DNA from 2 places in the Vibrio porteresiae DSM 19223 genome. Region 2 is predicted to be linked to the other one. Evidence: riboswitches for the same ligand, from Rfam matches in the RefSeq annotation. Region 2 holds a riboswitch; the other holds the start of a gene.

Region 1 (3,309 bases), 990 kb from region 2:
TTGAAGAAACGATCGGTATGAAATTGACCTCAAGTTACGCCATGTACCCAGGAGCATCGGTATCTGGTTGGTACTTCTCTCATCCTGAGTCGCGCTATTTTGCAGTGGCACAAATCCAAGAGGATCAGCTCGAAGATTATGCTGCGCGTAAAGGCTGGGATCGTGTTGAGGCTGAAAGGTGGCTGGGTCCGAATATTAATGGCTAATCCGAGTCAGTGTGAAATAAGCAAGAAAAGAGGGCCATCAAATGATGGCCCTTGTTACTTCTCGTTCGCCAGTTGGCTTTTTATTATTTTTCGAACAGTTCACCGTGAAGGTGCTGAATCACTTCTTTAGCTGACGATGAGTCAACTAAGAAACAGAGGTTATGATCACTTGCGCCATAGCAAATCATGCGTAAGTTGAAATCATCAAGTACACCAAATACTTTCTTCGCATAACCACGGTTTTCCATTTGGTTACCGATTAATGCGACTAAGCTCAGGTTGTGTTCTACTTTTACCGTACACAAATCTTGTAATTCATCTTTAACTGCTTGAGGTAGCTCTGGAGCGCCGCCAGAGGTGTCAGTCTTATCCAGAGTTAGCGATACACTGATTTCTGAGGTGGTAATCAGGTCGACAGAAATTTTATGTTTAGCCAGTATTTCAAATACTTTGGATAAGAAACCGTAAGCTTGGAACATCTTCGCACTATGCAGCGTAACCATAGTCTGGTTATTACGCAGTGCTAATGCACGAAATGGTGGTGCGCTTTCTACTTCTTGGCGAATCCAAGTGCCGCCTCGTTCTGGTTCTTTTGACGAGCCAACGAAAACTGGAATGCCATCGCGAAGTGCAGGTAGCAAAGTCGATGGGTGAAGAATCTTCGCCCCAAAGTTAGCCATTTCTGATGCTTCGTTAAAGCTGATTTCTGGAATAGGTTGGGCATTAGGCGCAATACGTGGGTCGGTGCTGTAAATTCCAGGGACATCCGTCCAGATCTCTAGACCGGATGCTTGAACTGCTTCTGCAATTAAAGCTGCTGAATAGTCACTGCCGCCTCGGCCTAATGTGGTCGTGTTGCCATCTTCATCTGATCCGATAAAGCCTTGAGTTACCACAACATGGTTTTGACAAAGAGGGACAAGAAGCTCTTTGGCTAGGGAGCCAATTTCATCGAGCTGAGGTTCTGCTTTACCAAAGTTGTCATCGGTACGCAGTACTTCGCGAATATCAAAACGGACAGCATTAATACCGCGTTCAACCATCACTTGGGTCAGGATGTAGGTCGACATCAATTCGCCGCATGCCACAAGATGATCGGTCAGTTTATGGCTAGATTGGTAAGATGCTGCCTCAGAGGCGCTAGTGATGATATCCAAAATAGCATGAACTTGTTTTTCAACTTTAGTTGGGTCACTCAGTTGGTCGATGATCGCATGGTGTATATCTGCGATTTGTTTAATGAGCGCGGCACGGTCGTCGGCATCAGCCACACCGTTGGCCAGTTCAACCAGTAAATTGGTCACACCTGAACAGGCGCTACTCACAACCAGTTTAGTTTCTTGATTGTTTTCGATAATCGCTGCACAGCGACTCATTGCTACAAAGTCTGCTACGCTAGTTCCGCCAAATTTCGCTACATTAAATGCGCTCACAATGTATTCTCCCGATACGTCCTAAAATAAAAATTGGGCTGTAAGAACAACCTTATGTCCTAATAATGTGAAGAGAGAGACGTAGAGCAAAAAAAGAGGTGTTACTTAAGAAAGGTTAAGGAGACCTCAGAAGCTCTTCATCAGACTGAGCTGATGACAGTTGAAGGGATTCAGCCCATTCACCCGACAGGTCACTACCACATTATGACCTATCTCGGCACTACTCCCCCTCAATGTTTTGTGTTGGAATTGTGGTTCCACAAAACACCTACCTGGGTAGTGCTCCTCTTCTGCTTGATAGCTTGTTCATTGAACGTGTTTGTGTGATTAATGTCAATCGTAAATTGCATGATTATGCCTGTTAACGGTTATTTTTATGATGAATCGGCTCTTCTTCGTAATCACAGGTAGCGTTGAGCGCTTTTCCATCTACGCTAAGCTTAGCAATAAATTTGTTAGCAAGGAGGCATCATGGCTATTACTCATTTTTTACCACCAAGAAGAATTTTGATGGGACCTGGCCCATCAGATATATCACCTCAAGTATTACAAGCACTTAGTCGTCCAACGGTCGGTCATTTGGATCCTCTTTTTATCGGCATGATGGATGAAGTGAAATCGCTACTGCAATATGCGTTTCAAACCAAAAACAGTTTTACGATTGCCGTCTCCGCGCCTGGTAGTGCGGGGATGGAGGCATGCTTTGTTAATTTGGTTGAGCCAGGTGACAAAGTTATCGTGTGTCGTAACGGTGTCTTTGGCGAGCGAATGCGCGAAAATGCGATTCGCTGTGGTGCGCAAGTCGTTGTTGTCGATGATGAATGGGGCGCTCCTGTTTCTGTTGATAAAGTAGAACAAACCCTTAAAGACCATCCTGATGCAAAAGTATTGGCGTTTGTACATGCCGAGACGTCTACCGGCGCGTTAAGTGACGCTAAGGCTTTAGGTGCTCTAGCAAAACGTTTCGGGATGTTGAGTATTGTCGATACAGTAACCTCGTTAGGCGGGGTGCCGCTGCTGGTGGATGAATGGCAGCTCGATGCGGTTTATTCTGGTAGTCAAAAATGCCTATCTTGTGTCCCAGGCTTGTCGCCGTTGACCTTTTCACCAGCCGCGATAGACAAAATAAAATCACGAAAGACGCCAGTACAGAGTTGGTTCTTAGATCAAACCCTAGTGCTAGCTTATTGGAGTGGTGAAGGGCGACGCAGCTATCATCATACCGCGCCAGTGAACAGTCTCTATGCGTTGCATGAAGCCTTACTCTTGTTACAACAAGAAGGATTGGAGAATGCTTGGGCTCGTCATCAAACAATGCACCAAAAGCTAAGAGTGGGATTGGAAGAGATGGGATTTGAATTTGTCGTGGATACTCCCTACCGGTTACCACAACTCAATGCCGTTTATTTTCCACATGGAGTGAACGATGGCGCAGTTAGACAACATTTACTCAATACCTACAATCTCGAAATAGGCGCAGGGCTTGGTGCTCTGGCGGGTAAAGCGTGGCGTATTGGTTTGATGGGGTATGGTGCGCGTGAAGAGAATGTCGCCTTATGCCTCAGTGCATTAAAAGCGTCATTGAGTACGGGTAGCTAAGTTTCTCATTGCTAAGTTTCGTAGAGTAATAAGGCCTGAAATCTCAGGCCTTATTTGAATCAGAGAGAAGA
Region 2 (3,309 bases):
CTTTCGCTAAGCGACCTTTCTTTTGAATTGCGATACGAAGACGTTGTGATTGCATTACATTATTCCTTTGCAATATGTTGAATTTCAAACATTTCTTGTCAAGCCAAATAAAAAACCCTCGGGGTTTATGGCTCCCGAGGGTTTGAAATCTTGCAATACTTTGATTTGACCACCGGGAGCTTCCTGCCTCCCGGGTATGCGTTCATCTCCCGAAAGACTGGTTAGGGATGATGATGGTGATGATGAATGTTCATTGCACAATTACGCATACTTATGATCTACTATTTCGTTGGACTGAAACCACACTAACTAAGCTCAGGCCTTTTTTCAAGCATAAAATGCGTTTTTATCGACATTTTTTAAATGAATAAAAAAAGGAGGCTTGAGCCTCCTTTTATTAACAAACCAGCAACAGATGATTTTATCTGGATTTTTATCTAGCGACAGCAGTTTGAGCGGCCATTTTGCTTTTTGAAATGGTGATCATAACGAAACATGCTGCTACAAAGGTCACAGTGGTTGCGGCAAACGCAATCAAGCTTGAATCCGTTAAACCCAGTACGATGTAACCAACCAATGAAACCATCGCTGTCACTAACGCGTAAGGCAGCTGAGTCGACACGTGGTCGATATGGTTACAACGGGCACCTGTCGAAGACAAAATGGTTGTATCTGAAATCGGTGAACAGTGGTCACCAAAAACCGAACCTGCCAATACTGAAGCTAACATAGGCAGCATTAGTGCCACATCTGCGGTTCCAGCCATGTCGCCTGCGATAGGTAGCATGATGCCGAACGTACCCCAAGAGGTGCCGGTAGAGAACGCCATAATGCCAGAAAGCACAAATAGGATTGCAGGTAGCCAATGCGGGTCGATATTGCCTTGTACTAAAGAAGACATGTACGCGCCCGTTTTCATGTCGCTGATAACAGAGCCAATAGTCCAAGCAAACACAAGAATGACAATGGCACCAAACATCGATTTAGCACCCACCCAAAGAGTGTGGCTAATCGCTTTAGTTGCTAAGCGTTGTTTTAGCACTGTGTATAGCGCAACGACTAAACCAATTAGACCACCGAAGACTAAAGAGGTACCCACATCGGTGTTTTCAAATGCACCCAGCACAGTGAACGGTTTACCATCGGCGATCATCGCAACCTTACCGGTGTAAATCATCGCAGAGATGGTCGCGATAATCAGCATCACAATCGGCATGATAAGGTCAGAGACTTTACCGTGATCGCTCTCTTCAATATCTAAGTCTTCGCTCAGATCTTTGATATTACTGTCGCTGTCAAAACCAACGCCCTGCTCTGCATTGATTTCATGTTGACGCATTGGGCCGATATCCATTTGGAACCAAGCCACGACAAATACCATGATGAGGGCGAAAATCGCGTAGTAGTTCATCGGTACTAAACGCATGTATGCACCTAGCGGCGAATACTCAGTAATACCGTGTGACACCAAAATACCGCTAACGATCGTCATGATGTATGCGCCCCAGCTTGATGCTGGCATCACAACACACATAGGTGCGGCAGTGGAATCAAGGATATAAGCCAGTTTAGCGCGAGACACTTTAAAACGGTCAGTAACAGGACGGGCAATAGAGCCTACCGCTAAGCTGTTGAAGTAGTCATCAACAAAGATGAACACGCCAAGGAAACCCGCCAGCAGTTTTGAACCACGCTTGCTCTTTACACGCACTTGCGCCCACTCAGCAAACGCATGAGTACCGCCAGACAGTGTCAGCAACGCTGTCATCATCCCCAGTAAAAGCAGGAAGCAAACAATGCTCATGTTCCAAGTATTGATACCGCCATCAGCGATAAACACATCTTTGACTTTGTTGAATACATAAAGGAGTGATTGACCGATTTGGAAATCACCAAGAAGAAATGCACCAAGTAAAATACCCACGCCTAGAGACAGCAGGACGCGACGGGTAAGAATAGCCAGACTTAACGCAACTACAGGAGGTAGTATTGACAGTGCTGAAGCAGAAAAATCGATTAAATTCATGATCTTCATAAACCAAATGGTTAGAGATCTACTGCAGACAATTACGCAATAACGCAATATATGTTGAAGCAAGCGAAAGGGAAGCGAACACTCCACCCAACCCTACAGTAGCGCTCCATAGTTTAACAACATAATAGACTATGGCAGTGTTGCACCTATTTAATGCAACCCCAGCCAGCAGCGTTGATATGCATACTGACTTCGGCGATAGTGCCTTTCGCTATGGTTCATCGACATCACTCCAACCATAGGTACTTTTCAATACCGCACCTCTACGTCGAAGCTCGAACTTGTCTTTATTTGTATTTCTAGACAATAACGTTCTACTTCGCTTTAGGTAGGCGTATTGTACTTATCCACGCTCTCAATGCAACTCTAGTTATTATTAAAAAAAAATTGACTAAACTTTGTCCAAGCTCACACGAAATTTTCTTAATTGGCTATAATTAATGAATCTTATGCAATGAGCTTCTTAAAATCAGACACAAATTTACACTTATTGACATTTGTTACTAAAATAATTGAGTTCTATTTTACAATTCGCTGAACTTTTTTATTGATATTGAGTCTGAGCAGATATATTTTGTGGTAAATCTTAATTTAATTTGATTTTCTATGTTGTCAGAATAAATAGCTCGGTTTAGAATTACCTTGTTATTAAATTTTATTTAATGGGAAACAGTAATGTCGGAAGTAACTAAAACTCTATTGAATATTCGTAGCCTACGTGCCTACGCTCGTGATTTGACTCTTGAGCAACTTGAAGAAGCTCTGGATAAATTATCTACTGTTGTTACAGAACGTCGCGAATCTGAAGAAGAAGAACGTGCAGCATTAGCAGAACAAGAAGCAAAACTTTCTGCAATTGCTGAACAAATTGCTGCTGATGGTATTGATGTTGATGCTCTTATTTCAGCATTAGCTGGTGAAACTAAAGGTGGCAAAGCTAAAGGCAAACGCGCACCTCGTCCAGCAAAATACAAATATGTAGACACTAACGGCGAAGAAAAAACTTGGACTGGCCAAGGCCGTACTCCATCTGTAATCCAAAAAGCACTAGACGAAGGTAAATCTCTAGAACAATTCGAGATTTAATTTCTAAATTAGTATGTTGGATAATAAAAAGGCTCCTAATAAGGAGCCTTTTTTATATCTTCAAAACTGTCATATGATAATGGATATCAATAAGCATATTACTGCATTATTATTGATATCCATAATAATGTTAACGTTCCCAATAAGATTCTTCTAAGCTGTCTTCACGTTCTGGTAAACCTTTCGAC

What was found. Region 2 has a riboswitch for lysine ahead of OCV11_RS06375 (Na+/H+ antiporter NhaC family protein). Riboswitches for the same ligand answer to the same signal wherever they lie in the genome.
Region 1: it holds a riboswitch for lysine, as region 2 does, so the genes downstream of both, lysC (lysine-sensitive aspartokinase 3) here and OCV11_RS06375 (Na+/H+ antiporter NhaC family protein) in region 2, are expected to answer to the same signal.

Annotation. Positions count from the first base shown of each region.
Region 1 is NZ_AP024895.1:388,600-391,908, forward strand. Features, by position in the region: gene metH (methionine synthase) at 1-206, shown strand, start outside; gene lysC (lysine-sensitive aspartokinase 3) at 290-1,639, opposite strand; lysine riboswitch at 1,762-1,937, opposite strand; gene OCV11_RS01810 (pyridoxal-phosphate-dependent aminotransferase family protein) at 2,111-3,238, shown strand.
Region 2 is NZ_AP024895.1:1,374,793-1,378,101, reverse strand. Features, by position in the region: gene hisG (ATP phosphoribosyltransferase) at 1-55, opposite strand, end outside; His leader region at 107-243, opposite strand; gene OCV11_RS06375 (Na+/H+ antiporter NhaC family protein) at 434-2,026, opposite strand; lysine riboswitch at 2,127-2,309, opposite strand; gene OCV11_RS06370 (H-NS family histone-like protein) at 2,711-3,121, shown strand; gene OCV11_RS06365 (inosine/guanosine kinase) at 3,252-3,309, opposite strand, start outside.